Regions from separate parts of the Senegalia massiliensis genome, predicted to be linked through region 4. Evidence: riboswitches for the same ligand, from Rfam matches in the RefSeq annotation. Region 4 holds a riboswitch; each other region holds the start of a gene.
The links. A riboswitch is a leader RNA that binds a small molecule or an ion and turns the genes downstream of it on or off. The one in region 4 is predicted to bind cobalamin.

Region 1 (4,186 bases), on a different contig from region 4:
GTTAAGGATCCAATGACAGCATGGTCTATAGGAAATATCCCTAAAACTTATACAAAGTACTTAAACACAGAAGGATTGAATGGGAAAAGAATTGGAGTATTAAAAAGTTTTTTTGGTAATGAAGAAATACATAAACAAGTAAATGACATAATATATAGTAATTTAAAAGTTATGGAAGACAATGGTGCTGAGGTAGTAAATATTTATGAGAATATAGATGCTGATAAGTTAATAGAACAAACAAGTGTACATCTTTATGAATTAAAAGAAGACTTAAATGAATATTTAAAAGAGTTGGGATCAAGATCCAAAGTTAATTCACTTAATGATATAATAAAATCTAAGAAATATCATAAGGGAATAGAAAAAAATATTAAATTTGCAGAAACTATTGATAGAAGTATGCCTGAATATAATAAAAGAATAGTTAATAGGATTGAACTACAAAATTTAGTAATGGAACTTATGGCAAAATATAAATTAGATGCAATTTTATATCCTCATCAAAAAAGACCAGTTGTAAAAGTAGGTGAATCTCAAGTAGATAGAAATGGAGTATTAGGAGCTATAACTGGATTTCCTTCTTGCGTATTACCTGCTGGATTTACAAATCAAACGGAAACAGCACCGATTGGTATTCCGGTAGGTATAGAATTTTTAACTAGAGAATGGAATGAATCTGTATTATTTGAAATTGCATATGGTCTTGAACAATCAACTAAAAATAGGAAAAGTCCTGTTATAAATAAAAATATTGTTTAGGAAATTTCCTAAACAACATTTTTTATTTATCTTCAATTCTTAAATTAAACCCTTGATTTTTAACTACATTTAAAAGTTTACTTCTTTTTTCGTTTTCCATTTTAAGAATTTCAACTACTTGTTTACTAAATTCATCAAGAGATTTTGTTTCATTTCTTAAATCATAGTATTCCTTCATTTCTTTATCGTATTCCTTTATAGATTCTAGATAATTTTCTTGTTTTTTATACCTGTTTTCAAATACTTTAAGAGATATATCCATTCTAGGTTTTAACATAGGATATTGATCTGGATAACCAAAGCCAACTCCTACTATAGGAAATGTAAGTCTTGGAAGTTCTAATAGATCTATGATAGCTTGAGGGTCATTTAAAATACTTCCTAGATAAACAGTACCCATATCTAATGATTCAATAGCTGTAATCATATTTTGAGCAGCTATTGCACCATCTGTAAATCCTTGAAAAAATCTATCCATATCTTTTTTATGAGGTAAATTTTCCCCTAGTTCTTCTGATATTCTAGCATTTCTATATACATCAACTATAAATATAACTAGCTCTGGAAAATTTTTTATATAGTCTTGGTTACATATTTTACTTATCTTGTCTTTTGTTTTATCATCAGTTATACGAATTATGCTATAAGATTGCATAGCTATACTAGAAGCAGTACGATTTGCTACTTTAAATAATGTGTTTAAAGTATTTTCATCTACTTTTTTATTTTTGAATTTCCTAATTGTACGGTGATTTAATTGACTTTCGATAGTTTTATTCAATAAATCTCATCCTTTCAAATATAATAGATATCTAATATATTTTTTACCACTAATTTTAATTATCAAACTTTATTTTTGACGACAGAATTGACAACTTTAACTAATAATGATATATTATAAACAAATTGAATATAGCTATATTGGTACAATTTAATGTTAAATTGTTTAAAAGGGAAGTTCGGTGAAATACCGACACGGTCCCGCCACTGTAATAGATAGAATCTTATGAATACCACTATGATGAACATGGGAAGGTATAAGATTTGTTATTCTTAAGTCAGGAGACCTGCCAATAGTGTAAGCGCTGTTTATTACTCACGAGGATGAGGAGGTGTTATTTGATAATATCCTTTCTATGTCTAGAAAGGTTTTTTTATTAGTAATAAGTCAGCAAATATATGCTGATTTTTTTATGTTTAGATTACAATTACTACTATATAATACCTTATAATATTAGTAATTTAGAATAAATTCGTTATAAGTTATAGGATTAATAGAAGATCTATATTGTCAATTATAAGTGTTTAGTAGAACTATCCTATATAGAGTAATCTATTCATATGTTAGGAGTGAATTTAATGAATATAGCAATTGGAATATGTGAAAAGGTAAATGGAATTTGCACAACAATGGGATGTTTTAAAGCTTTTAATAATAAAGAAAAATATTTTAAAAGCTATAAAAATGAAGAAATAAATCTATCATCTTTTTTTACATGTCAAATATGTTCTAGTGAGTCAAAAGATTGGGTAAATGAATTAGCAGATAGATTTGTAAAAAATAATATATTTAAAGTACATATAGGTGTATGTATAGTAAAGTGTAAAGCAGAGAAGAAGGAAGAAATAGTAAATATATTTAAATCTAAAGGAATAAAAGTAATTGAGGGAACTCATTAATAGAAAGGTGAAATAAATGAAAAGAATAATTAAAAAACTAAGTATTTTTATATTGATAATTTTTTTAGTGAATTTAGTAGGATGTAGGAATGATAATAGTGATTCAAAAGAGTCAAATACTGAATCAACAGTTGTAGAAAAAAATGAATCCAATAAAAGCAATGAAAGTTCTCATTATCCTGTAACTGTTACTACTTATAATTGGGCTAAGGAGCCAGTGGAAATAACGTTTAATGAAGCTCCTCAAAGGGTAGTTGCAATATACCAAAGTGCAATAGAAACACTTTTAGCTTTAGATCAAGGAGATAAAATAGTAGCAGCTTCATATTTAGATGATCCAGTTAAAGAAGAATTTAAGGAATCATTTGATAAAATAAAATATTATAAGCAACTTCCAACAAAAGAAGAGATATTAGCATTGGAACCTGATTTTATTACTAGTTGGTATTCTTTATTTGCAGAGAAGGTTTATGGCGATGTTTCTTTTTGGCATGAAAGAGACATCAATACTTATATCCAGCAGAATAGCGGTGTTAAATCACCTAACACTTTAGAAAATGAGTATCAAGATATAATTAATATGGGAAAAATATTTAATGTAGAAGATAAAGCTAATAAGATTGTAAAAGAAATGAAAGAACAAATTGAAAAAGCTAAAGAAAGCGTAAAGAGTAAAGAAAAAGTAAAAACAGTTATTTTAGAAGTAGGAAAAGAAGGACAATATAGAATATATGGAGAAGATAGTATAGGTGGAGATATAGCAACTCAAGTAGGAGCAGATTTAGTTGCTAAAAAAAATATAGGGATGGAAGATTTGATAAATTTAAACCCTGATGTTATTTTTACAGTATATTATGGTGATTCAATAGATAGAGAAGAAGCAGTTAATAGCATAATGGATAATCCTGCTCTTGGAAGTATTTCTGCGGTTAAAAATGATAGAGTAAACCCTATTGTATTAAGTGAAGTTTATGCAAGTGGTATTAGAACTATGGATGGAATAAATACTATAATTGAAGGGATTTATCCAGATATGAAAGGTGAATAGATAATGGAAGATTCAAATAACCTTAAGAATAAAAAATGTTTAATAGAAACACCTACTTATATAGGTGTTTCTATTATTCTAGTTTTATTTTTATTATTTTCTTTTTTTTACTCAATAACATTTGGTTCAATAGATATTTCAGTGAAAGATATATATAGAATAATATTACATAAAATATTTAATATAGGTTCTATTGATAATTTATCAAGGGCAATTATTGATATTGTTTGGTTAGTAAGATTACCAAGGATAATTTTAGCCATAATTGTTGGAATGGGTCTTTCGGTTTCTGGAGTTATTATGCAAGCAGTTGTAAAAAATCCGTTAGCTGATCCATATATATTAGGAATTTCATCAGGAGCTTCACTTGGTGCTACTCTTGCTATAATGCTTGGCATTGGAACTACATTAGGTTCTAACTATGTTGGTATAAGTGCTTTTATAATGGCTTTTATAGTTTCAATTATGGTAGTTGCTTTAGCAAATTTAGGGGGAAGACCAACTTCTACAAAACTTTTATTAGCAGGTATGGCTATTAGTACATTATGTTCTTCATTTTCAAGTTTTATAATATATACTTCTGAAAACAGAGAGGGTATGAGAACTGTAGCTTTTTGGCTTATGGGTAGCTTTAGTGGAGCAAATTGGGATAACTTAAAAATTGCAATTCCTGTAGTAGTTATTTCTACTATATTT
Region 2 (4,186 bases), on a different contig from region 4:
GATTAATTTATTTTTCTTTTTCTAGATAGAAATAGAACTGTAAATGAAGATATTAAAAATAATATAATAGGTATAATAATACCTTGATCCTCAGTCTTAGGACTGCTATTGGAATTATCATCATTATTATCTATAGCAGTATTATCTTTATCTTCATCTTCATTGTTTTGTTCTTCATGATTTTGAGTTTCTTCTTTTTTAAGTCCTTCTACTATTTTTCTTGCATTCATAAGTGTATCAATATTAGTAATTTCTAATTGAGATTGTTTTGGTAAATTCATATATTCATTATAAATTTCGTCTATTTTATCTTTATCTTGTAACTTAATATTAGAGTCTTCAGGTAGATTATCTATTTTTTCTATTACAGAATCTACTTGTTTTTGTAATTTATCAATTTGTTCTTTAGCTGCCATTACTTCATTATAATATTCTATATGTTTCTTATCTGAATCAGAAAGAGAGTTATATCTTTCAATTAAGTTTAATATTTTTTCTTTATGTGCTAAAGTTATTTCTGACGGTTTACCAGGAAGAGACCAAATATCATCTTTTATAGAATTTATTTCTTTTTCAATATCATCTATAGCTTTCTTTGCATCTAAGAGTAATGATTTATTTGTTACTTTTAGTTGATATTCTTCTGGTAATGATAAATACATATTATAAGCTTTCATTATTTCCTGTTTATTATCAAAAGTGATTTTTTTAATTTCAGGAAGTTTATTTATGTCAGCAGTTAAACTTTCTACATCTTTTTCACCTACTGAAGAAAGATAAACTTCTTCACCTAATCTATGCCAAGTGGATTTTTGATTTTTAAGATCAGATAATGCAACTAAAGATTGTTTTGTAGCCATTGCTACACTACCTTTGTTATCTTCTTCCCACCAAAAGGATCCATCATCTTGTTGAAATTTAATTAAAGCATCAGCAACTGTATTTCCATCTTTAACCCAAGGGCTATTTGGATCTAAAACATCTTCTCCTACAGCAACAAGTCCTTGTACAACGCAAGCGATAGAGTTAGAGTTTTCTCCACCACCCCATCCACTATTATCTACAAAAGATCCATTATCAGTTTGTTTACTTTTTAAAAACTCAAGAGATTTATTAATGGCTTCATTAACCTCTTTTTGCTCTTTATATTCAGATAATGCAATTAAAGACCAACCAGTATAGTCTAGATGACTGAAGAATCCAAAGCTACCATCTTCATTTTGTTGGCTTAGCAAACTATTGATAGCTTTTTGCTTGTTTTCTTTATTCCAATCTCCAACATCAGCACCCATTTCTTCACCAGCATCTAATAAAAGCATTGCAAATAATTGTTTGCCTAATGTAGTAAAAGAGCCATCATCTTTTTGTTGACTTGCAAGTTCTTTAAATAGATTTCTTCCACCCCAGATATTAGATGGATCTTGTCCTTGACCTAAAAGGCTATAACCATATCTTATAGTTTCATTTCCTGAAATATTTGCGCCAAAACCTGGGTCTATAGACTCCCAATTATAATCTTTGTCAATAACATCTCCAACACCCCAAAGTCCAACATATGCTTCCCAATCTCCATTTGGATCTCCTGGATTATTGTTTTTATAATAATTTACTGCTTTATTTATGGCATCATCTAAACTTGTAGGCTTAGTTGTTAGTTTTTCTTTTACTAATATTTTGGTTGATAATTCTAAATCGGTCTCAGGATCTGTTTGATGTATTCCTACTGGAAGTTTAAAATTTGCAATTGCAGTATATTCTCCAGATTTTTTAGCAGAGTAACTATCAAGACTCCAATTTAAATCAACACTATGTTTTTTATCTAAACTATCAATTATATTAGTAGTTTTAGGAAGTTGTGATATAGCATCAGTTTCTTTAGTTGCATAATCAACTTCTATATTGTTTACTGGTTCTATTGACTTAATTGTGTTTAATTTATTTACTGTTACTGATGCATAAGGTCTAGTTAATATATTTTGTCCTGCATCATTTTTCTTAGTAGCACTTATATGGTATGTCCCAGGTTTTTCAATATTTAAAGAAACTTTACCATTAGCATCAGTTTTTACAGTTTGTCCATTTTGAGTATGTTCCTTGTCATTAATTAATATAGTAGCTCCTTCTACTCCTGAAGCAGTTCCTCCTCCCCAAGAATCAGGATTACCATTTAATTTAAGCTCAAAATTTTCATATTGATCTACGCTAAGAGATTGTTTGTCAAACCAAGAGTACACATTTTCCATATAATTTTCTACATAGAACATTACAACTTCTTGACCACTTTTTATTTCATATTCTCCTACGCCTAAGTTAGCATATTTATTATCTACCCAATACATCCAACCACTCATTTGACCTCTATCAAATTCACCTAACCCATTTATTGCTCTAATATAGTTTCCACCATAACCTATATTAAACTTATTTGGATCTTTTGGATCAATACCTGATTTTTCAAGAGCATGTACTATTGCATGAATAGGTTTAAGTGAGTCATAATCACTAGCTGGCTTTTCAATTCCAGGATATTTACTTAAATCTAAACTATCAATATTTACAGTTATTGGCTTTACAAATGTAGAATCATAACTTTCAATTCTAACTTTTACTGAATAATTAGATCCGCTATCACCGCCTTCTGCAAAGGTTGTCATTGGTAATATAAAAGAAATGATTAATGAAAAAATAATTATCCAAGAAATACTTTTTTTAGATTTGTTTTTTAAATGTTTCATATTTTCCTCCTGTTTTTTAATTGAATTTTATTTTTTAAATAGTACACTCCTTTCTTTGTAAATTTTAAAATAAAAAAAGCTTATTTTCTCCTAGGAGAAAATAAGCTTTTTACAAATATAAAATTAAAATTAATACATTACATTAATTTAATAGACTTATTATGTAAATAACCAACTTCTTCCCTCCGAAGAAAATAGCATAAATAATTAAGGCAGGTCTCCTGACTTATAGCTTATATTCTATATACCTTCCCAGTTTCCCAGTGGATTCATATAGACATAACTAATTACAGTAGCGGGGGCTGTTGAGGAGTTTAACCTCATTCCCTTTTAATTCACACTTTAAATGAACACCTTAAATATTTTTATTAAATTGTTTAAATATATATTAACACAAGTTTTAAAAAATTAATAGTAATTTTATAAAAACTATAAATAATGATATAATATACTAAAGATAAAAAGAAGAAAGGAAATATTATGAATATAATAGATATAATAATCATTTTAATTATAGGTTTAAGTGCTTTAAGAGGCTGGAACAGGGGATTTATATTATCATTATTTAGTTTTTTGAAAATATTTATAGCTATAATTATTGCTAGAGCAATTTATCCATATTTAGTTGAATTTTTAAATGAATATACTGGGTTTTATCCATATATAAAAGAATATATATATCCTAAAATTAATAGTTTTATGAATAATGAAGCTATTTTTTCTGCAGATATTATTACTAATTTAATTATAAGTTTATTTATAATGATATTTTTATACTTTATAATTAATATAGTGTTATCTGTATTTATAAGAATAGTAGATGGATTTTTTAAACTTCCTGTATTAAAATCTTTTAATAAGTTTATAGGGTTTTTATTTGGAGCTATAAAAGGAATTTTAATTGTATTTATAATATATGCATTATTAACACCTGTAATAGTTTTAAATACAGACAGCTTTATTTCAGTTAAAACACATCAATCTATTTTAGGAAACTTATTTTATAATCCTGATGTTATAATTAATTATTTACAATCTAACTTTCTATACTTAATAAACTTATTATAGATTATATCTATAATAAGTTGTTTTCGTGGATAAAATGATATAATTAATATATATTGATTAGAGGAGATGATTTTCGTGGTAAAAGAAATAGATGCAAGAGAACAGGCTTGTCCAAAACCAGTAATAATGACTAAGAAAGCTTTAGAATCTATGGATAAAGGTGAAATAGATGTAATTGTAGATAATGAAGTAGCTAAAGAAAATGTTTCAAAATTATCTAAGAGTATGAATTTAGAATATAGTGTTTCAAGAGATAATGAAAATTTTATTATTAATATAGTTAAAGGTGAAAAAGAGGAGGTTAAAGAGAAAGAAGATATAGATATTTGTAAACCAAACCTCTTTAAAGATACTACTATAGCTATAAACTCTGATAAAATGGG
Region 3 (4,186 bases), on a different contig from region 4:
AAGTCAAAAACAAGAGAGGAATTTAAAAAGAAAGTTAGAGAATTGATGGAGACAGCGAAGGAAATTTGTGAAGCTAAGAGAATAGTTCTTGAAAAATATATGGATGTAGGACTATATCCATATTCTAGATACTATTTACAAGGAATTAAAGATGGAGAAGGAGAGTATTTTAAGAATCATTTTAGTACTATTGGATTAAATGGAATGAATGAAGCTTGTATGAATTTATTAGGTAAGGATATCACTTCTAAAGAAGGTATGGAATTTTCTGTTGAAATAATGGATTTTATGAATAGAGTTATACAAATATTCCAGGAAGAAACAGGCAGTCTATGGAATTTAGAAGCATCTCCAGCAGAAGGTGCTGCTTATAGATTTGCAAGGATGGATAAAAGGATGTTTCCAAATATAATTACTCAAGGAGAAGAAGAGCCATATTATACTAACTCCACTCAATTACCAGTGGGTCATACAAAAGACATATTTGAAGCATTAGAACTCCAAGAAGATTTACAAACTAAATATACTGGTGGTACGGTACTACATGGATTTATAGGAGAAGAAATAGATAATATAGAAACTGTTAAACAGCTATTAAAGAGAGGATTTGCTAATAGCAGAATACCATATCTAACAATTACCCCTACATATAGTATTTGTGAAAAACATGGGTATATAAAAGGTGAACAATTCAAATGTCCTCAATGTGGTGAAGATACTGAAGTTTGGACTAGAGTAGTAGGCTTTCATCGTCCAGTTCAATCATGGAATAAAGGTAAGAAGCAAGAATATAATGATAGGCTAGAGTTTGATACTCAACATAGCCTAGAAAATGAAAGGGTAATATAGTAATTATGGATATATGTGAAATGGAAAAAAGTTCATTTATTGATTATCCTAATAAGATATCTACAGTTTTATTTATAAAAGGTTGTAATTTTAGATGTCCATATTGTCATAATTCACATATTTTAAATAGTAAGGAAAGTATTGATGAAACATATATACTAACTTTTTTAGAAAACAGGAAAAAATATATAGAAGCAGTTACTATAACAGGTGGAGAGCCTACATTATATAATGAGTTGTATACATTAATTAGTAAAATTAAAAATAAAAATTTTTATGTTAAGTTAGATACAAATGGAACAAATCCGGATATGCTTAACAGATTAGTTCAAGATAATCTTATAGATTATATAGCTATGGATATTAAGACTTCATTTAGTGAATATAATAAAGTTACTAATTCTTTAGTTGATATAAATAAAATAAAAAAAAGTATAAAGGTAATAAAAAACTCAAATATAGATTATGAATTTAGAACTACTGTATGTAAAGAGTTGATAAGTGAATATAACATATTGGATATAGCTAAACATTTAAATGGCTCTCAAAAATATATTTTACAAAACTTTAGAGATGGAGATACAATTTTAGGTGGAATAAATAAATATCATTCTTATAAACTAGAGAAACTACAAGAAATTAAATGTATTATAGAAAATTCATTTGATGTTTGTATAATACGTTAGAAGAAATAAGATAAATATTATTTATTTTTTATTGACAATGAAAAATAAAGATGATATATTTTACTTAAAATTTAATATTAAGACTATTGGTACAATTTGTAATGAAATTGTTTAAAAGGGAAGTTTGGTGAAATACCAACACGGTCCCGCCACTGTAATGGATAGAGTTTTACTAAAACCACTGTGTGAAAACACGGGAAGGTGTATTGCTTGTAATTCCTAAGTCAGGAGACCTGCCAACAGTAGCAACGCTGATTATTACTCACGAGGATGGGGAGGTGTTATTTAAATGGCAGTTTAATTCTGCTATATTTGATAATCCCTTTCTATTCTTTAGAAAGGTTTTTTATTTTTTAAAGTTTTTAAGGAAAATTAGTTTGATATATTCGTTATTAGAAGAGTATTATAAAAGAAATATTTAAGTATTGATATAATTATGAAATTCACCAAATAGAAAGGTAGGAGTTAATATGGGTATATGAATAGACAAGAATACTAGAGTAATAGTTCAAGGGATTACAGGCAAAACAGCCTTTTATCATACAAAGAAAATGATACAAGGACCTAAATTTATTAGTAAAATATTAACTAAAACATTAAAAGAAAATAATTTATGGAGTAAAAAATATGAAATTTAATATAAAAAAATTTATTTTAATTAATACTGGTATTTTGATTATGGCAATTGGTTTGTACTTTTTTCTAATTCCAGCTAATCTTGCTGTAGGTGGAGTTACCGGTCTTGCTATGGTAATAAACAAAGTATTTCCAATCATTCCCATAGGGATTGTTATGACATTAGCGAATATAATTTTATTTACCCTTGGTTTTCTAATCATAGGAAAAGAATTTGGAGGTTATACGATATATTCTAGTTTTTTATTATCTGGAGCAATATATATATTAGAGATAATTATACCTATAAATGGAGCTATAATTGATGATTTATTAATTAATCTTATTTATGGTATTATTATCCAAGGAATTGGTATGGGGATAATATTTTATCAGAACTCATCTACAGGAGGAACTGATGTGGTAGCTAAAATAATAAACAAATTTTTACATTTAGACATAGGGAAGGCATTACTTTTAGCTGACTTTGTTATAACAATATTTGCTGGATTAACTTTTGGACCTAAGCTAGGCTTATATGCATTGTTAGGAGTTATAGCAAATGCTTACGTTATAGATAATGTAATAGCCGGATTTAATAAGAAAATGAATATAATGATAATTAGCAATAAAAATAAAGAAATAAATAAATATATTATTGAGAATATTAAAAGAGGTACAACATTATACTCAGCAGATGGAGGATATTCAAGAAGAAATAAAATAATAATAAATACTGTTGTAAATAGAAAGGAATATATAAAAATAAAAGGTTATGTTAAAGACATAGATCCAGATGCTTTTATTACAGTAGGTTTTGTTCATGAAGTTTTAGGAGAAGGATTTAATTTTAATGATTAGATAATATAACCTACTAAAATCACCTTATAATAATAGTAATTTAGTATAAAGTCTTTATAAATTATAGGGATAAATGATGGACTAAATTGTCAATTATAAGTTTTTAGTAGCTATATCCTATATATAATTATTAATTTAACTTTATATTTTATGACTATATTGGACGACTATATGTTTGTCCAATATTTTTTTCTTTTAAATTCAGTAAATTTATTGTACAATTACTTTGGATAGAGGTGTTAATATGAAAAAAAACTTTTTAGTAGTAGATGATCAAAAGGAAATAGTAGAAGTTATAAAAGCCTATTTAGAAAAAGAAGGTTATAATGTATATACTGCGTATAATGGAAAACAAACATTTAATATATATGAAAATGAAAATATAGATTTTTTAATTTTAGATTTAATGTTACCAGATATAAAAGGTGAAGAAATATTACAAAAAATCAGAGAAAAGTCACAAGTTCCTACAATAATGCTTACAGCAAAATCTATGGAGCAAGATAGAATAAATGGCCTAGATATAGGTGCAGATGATTATATAGTAAAGCCATTTAGTCCAAAGGAACTTTTAGCTAGAATAAGAGCAATATTTAGGAGAATAGAAAAAAATGATGTAAAAAATGATATTTTAACTATTGGGGACTTAAATATTAATTTTGAGAGTCGAGAAGTTACTAAGTCAAATGATATTATAGATTTAACCAAAACTGAGTTTGATTTACTTAAATTGTTTGTGGAAAACACACAAAAAGTATTTACAAGAGATGAATTAATCGTAAAAGTATTTGGTTATGATTATGAAGGCTATGATAGAACAATAGATGCACACGTTAAAAATCTAAGACACAAAATAGAAGATAAAAGCAATAAATATATAAAAACAGTATATGGGGTTGGATATAAATTTTTGGAGTGATAAAACATGTTAAATCATCTAAGAGGTAGAATAACGATACTTATGATAGTAGCATCGCTTATAGCAGTTATAACAATTGCTATAATATCAAATATTACTCTTTCAAGTAAATTTGATGAATATTTAACAAGCCAAAAGCAGAATAGAGTAGATGATGTTGTAGATTTAATAAAAAATAGTTATAGGGAAAATAACTGGGATAAATCTGAAATTCAAAATATAAAATTTTCTCCAGTTGCAAAGGGATTTGATATAT
Region 4 (4,186 bases):
AAGTGAAGCAACTGTCAATGTTGCATCAACAAGTGCTCTTTTCTTAGCCATTTTAAGACAAGTATTTCCTAACATATATATATCTTGTCTACCACCTAGATATTTTCTCTCCCTACTATTAGAATGCCCTAAGCCTTCTGTAACTATCTTTTCATTTTTCTTTAATATAGACTTTACACTAAATGCAAAAAAACCATCCTCATAATTTTGTACTTTATCAATTATTTCATACTCACTAGATATTCCTAATAACATAAGTATTTTTTCAGCACCAGGTTTTAATAGAGAAGGTTTTGATGAACCATAAAATGTTTTTCCATAATCATGCCCTTCAACAAGTGTCTTTTGTATTACTTGTTGAAATCTATATATCTTTTGCATAGAATTTTCAACATTTTCTATATCCATATTTTCTATGATTGATAAAGCGTAATTGTAATTATCTTCTTTTACTTTAAAGTCATCACTCATATTTTCACCACCTTGTTTATTTTAATTTATCCAATATTTTTTTATTTATTACTTATATACTTCAATTTATACTTTATCTTTATTGAGTATATTAGTTATTACTGCTAATTTATAAAAAAGATATTAAATAACAAAAAACCTCTTTCTTATAGAATATATTCCCTATGCAAAAGAGAATAAACTATAAGAAAAAGATTTTTAATTAAATCTAGCACCTTGTTTCTCTATAATATTTTTTATAGGCTTAAATAATATTAGTACTAATATAAAGTTTGAAAAACCATGTATAATATCAAATAATAGCCCTCTTATCCAATAAGTTATTCCATAACCAACTCCATAAAATACAGATTCTGTTAAAGCAAAAAACAAACCGAATGAGAGACCAAATATACCAGCTAAAACTGCATATATATATTCATTTTGGGTTTTATAATTAATAACTGATGTTATTATAACTAATATTGGCCATATCAAATAATAACCTATTAGCCAAGTATTAAAACCCCATACAAATATTTCAGTTGTAGAAAATATTATTGAAACTAAAATAGCTCTTTTAAATCCAAAAACTACAGTATAAATTATAAAAAGTAAAGTAACAATTTCTACATTAGGCACAAAGGACAATGCCATTTTAGATGCAGTTAAAGTGGCACTTAATATAGCTATTAATACAAGATCTCTTACTTTCATATTAATAACTAGTTAACTCAAATTTATATTTATCTCCATCTGTAAGTGGTATTTCAGCTACACCTGTTTCTGCATCTTTACCATTTACTTGAATTTGCCAAAATTCTTGTTCACTTTCTTTTGCTTCATAATCCATCATAGCAGTAACCATTTTTCCAAAATCTGAATCTGTAAGAGTTACACCAATCTCATCTTTATTATTTTCTAATAAATCTAATAAATATTCATCATCAGTGTTATAGGTAAACGTCTTATCTACATCCTCTTTTTCATTTATTACTTGTATCTTTACTTCCTTAGCTCCTTCTACTGATTCTGGAGATAAAAAAGTCTGATATGCAAATACAAGCCCTAATGCTAAAACTAAAGCTATAACAATTATTAAACTTTTTTTACTCACTATAATTCCTCCTTATATTTATGTGTTTAATGTGTCTAAAAAAACCCTTCCACTATCGAAGTGGAAGGGTTAATAAAATCATTTTATATACCACACCACTTCATTTCCACGTGAAGTTTCAAGTGCTTTTATATAATTTAAGGTATTCCGACTTAGTATATATTTATACCATACGGCGGCGGGCCCGTACAGGATTTTAACCTGTTTCCCCTCAAATTATACTTCATATTATTTAACTAATTATATAATACTACAATTTATATAAAAAAGCAATTCTAATTTTCTTTCACAAGACTATTATATGCTATTGGTATTACAATAAGAGTAAGAAGTGTTGAGAATATAAGACCTACCATGAGTCCTACAGCTAGTGGTGTGAAAAATGAACTGCCAGATAAAACTAATGGAATAAGACCTATTACCGTTGTAATACTACTTAATAATATTGGTCTTAACCTTTTTTTCGCTGATTCTATACAAGCCTCTTTTATACTTCTTCCATTCTCTCTCTCTCTATTTATATATTCTATTATTAATATTGCATTATTAACAACAATACCTATAAGACTTGCAGCTCCAAGTCCTACTGTAAATGTAAGAGGTAGTCTAAATATAAACACTCCAAAAACTACTCCTATTACAGATAATGGTACGGTTATAAGTATTATAAGTGGTTGAAGTATGGATCTAAATTGAAGAAGTAATATTAAATATACTCCTACAAGTGCTATAAGTGCGGCTATACCAAGTCCACTTAAATATTTTTTAAAGATTTCTTTTTCTCCTCCAAATGTAACTTTAATATCATCTGTTTTTTTATTATTTATTATTTCTTCAACCTTGTTTTGTTCTACTAAAGTAGATTTATCAGGATCTACTTCAGCTGTTATTTTGATAAATGGCTTTCTATTAAATCTATTTAATTCTTCTAACCTGGTATCCTCTTCTATTTCTACTACATCTTTTAAAAGTAATATTTGTTGACTATTAGGTGATTTAATAGGTGTATTTTGTAATTCATCTATACTATTTGGATTTGCATATAACAAAATACTTTTACTTTCGTCATCTATATTTACTTCACCAATCTGAGTTTTATTCAATGCAAGATTTACTTGTCTTTGTATATCATAACTAGTAAGTCCTAATATTGACATTTCTTCTTTATTTGGAATAATCTCATATTCTTTTATTACAGAGGATTCTTCTAAAGTAATATTATATAAACTCTTCATATCATCCATTTCTTCCCTTATATTACTTGCTACATTTTCTATATCTTTAAATTCATCAGAAGAAAGGGTTATATCAATATCAGGTCCTGGGTTTGTAAGTGCAAGTAGATTAACTGTCACTGTTCCATCTTCTATTTTATCATTTAGCTTATTTTGGAGTTCATATGCAAAATACTTCTTATTTTTATATTCAGCAATTTTTTCTTCATTAAATCTAAACATTACTTGCCCTAAATCAGGAGATTTAAAATAAGGAGGATTTGTTATATAAAATTTAGGTATTGGCCCTCCTATTGATGATGTATATTCCTTTATATCATCTCTATTATTTAATACTTCTTTTACATCTTCTACAATTTGCTGTGTTTGATCTATGTTATTTTCTTCTGCTTTTATATCAATATATGCTATATTATTATCTGCATAAGGAAATACTTCAAGCCTCATATTTACAAGCATAAAACCTACTATGATTATTAATACTAATACAATTAAAAATGTAGTTTTAGTATATTTCATGCTTTTTAAAAGTGTATTTTCTAATAATCCTTTAAAGTGTTTTCGTTCTCTTACTTTTCTATGACTATTCTTAAGAAGTAAACTTGCAAGTACAGGAGTTACTGTTATAGAAACTATATATGATGCAATTAAAGCTATAATAACTACTTGTGGTAAAGATTTTGCAAACTCTCCCGCCTCACCAGGTAGTGTTATAAGTGGTGCAAATGCCATTATAGTAGTAAGCGTTGATGTAAGTACTGGAATACTTGATTCTTTAGTTCCTAAATAAACTGCTTCCATAATAGATACATTTTCATCTAATTTTACTTGTATTGCATCAGTTATAACTATTGAGTTATCTACCAATATACCAAGAGATATAATAAGTGCTGCAATAGATATTTGTTGTATATTGATATTTAAAAATGACATAGATATAATAGTAATCATTATAGAAAGTGGAATAGTAACAGACACTACAAATGCATTTTTATAACCCATACCTATAAAAACTACTATAAGCACTAAAACTATTGCTTGCAGTAAATTTATCATAAAATCATTTACAGAATGTTTAACATCTTCTGGCTGAAATATTATTTTATCTATTTGAATATTTTTATCTAATTTTTTTTCAAATGAAGATATTATATCATTTATTTCCTCTTCTGCTAATAATATATTACTATCTTTATCAAAATAAGATGTAATAAGTATAGATGAATTTCCATTATGCATAAATCTTGTATCATCCGTATATTCATATTTAATTTCAGAAATACTACCTAGAGTTATAGGAGTATTTGTCTGTGGATTTAATCCTAACACTATATTTTTTATATCTTCAATACTATCTTCTTCTTTATTATATGAAATGCTTATA

Region 1: it holds a riboswitch for cobalamin, as region 4 does, so the genes downstream of both, D3Z33_RS14490 (CGGC domain-containing protein) here and D3Z33_RS17090 (DUF4430 domain-containing protein) in region 4, are expected to answer to the same signal.
Region 2: it holds a riboswitch for cobalamin, as region 4 does, so the genes downstream of both, D3Z33_RS06945 (DUF4430 domain-containing protein) here and D3Z33_RS17090 (DUF4430 domain-containing protein) in region 4, are expected to answer to the same signal.
Region 3: it holds a riboswitch for cobalamin, as region 4 does, so the genes downstream of both, D3Z33_RS01550 (YitT family protein) here and D3Z33_RS17090 (DUF4430 domain-containing protein) in region 4, are expected to answer to the same signal.

What each region holds. Positions count from the first base shown of each region.
Region 1 covers NZ_QXXA01000018.1:28,491-32,676, forward strand. The annotation lists gene D3Z33_RS14480 (amidase family protein) at 1-762, shown strand, start outside; gene D3Z33_RS14485 (NADPH-dependent oxidoreductase) at 785-1,543, opposite strand; cobalamin riboswitch at 1,668-1,851, shown strand; gene D3Z33_RS14490 (CGGC domain-containing protein) at 2,122-2,442, shown strand; gene D3Z33_RS14495 (ABC transporter substrate-binding protein) at 2,459-3,490, shown strand; gene D3Z33_RS14500 (FecCD family ABC transporter permease) at 3,494-4,186, shown strand, end outside.
Region 2 covers NZ_QXXA01000006.1:227,052-231,237, reverse strand. The annotation lists gene D3Z33_RS06945 (DUF4430 domain-containing protein) at 3-2,735, opposite strand; cobalamin riboswitch at 2,930-3,108, opposite strand; gene D3Z33_RS06940 (CvpA family protein) at 3,216-3,803, shown strand; gene yedF (sulfurtransferase-like selenium metabolism protein YedF) at 3,879-4,186, shown strand, end outside.
Region 3 covers NZ_QXXA01000003.1:54,747-58,932, reverse strand. The annotation lists gene D3Z33_RS01560 (ribonucleoside triphosphate reductase) at 1-849, shown strand, start outside; gene D3Z33_RS01555 (anaerobic ribonucleoside-triphosphate reductase activating protein) at 855-1,535, shown strand; cobalamin riboswitch at 1,606-1,790, shown strand; gene D3Z33_RS01550 (YitT family protein) at 2,163-3,011, shown strand; gene D3Z33_RS01545 (response regulator transcription factor) at 3,256-3,930, shown strand; gene D3Z33_RS01540 (sensor histidine kinase) at 3,937-4,186, shown strand, end outside.
Region 4 covers NZ_QXXA01000004.1:288,507-292,692, forward strand. The annotation lists gene D3Z33_RS03705 (hypothetical protein) at 1-471, opposite strand, end outside; gene D3Z33_RS03710 (hypothetical protein) at 670-1,167, opposite strand; gene D3Z33_RS17090 (DUF4430 domain-containing protein) at 1,169-1,567, opposite strand; adenosylcobalamin (AdoCbl) riboswitch at 1,656-1,801, opposite strand; gene D3Z33_RS03720 (efflux RND transporter permease subunit) at 1,843-4,186, opposite strand, start outside.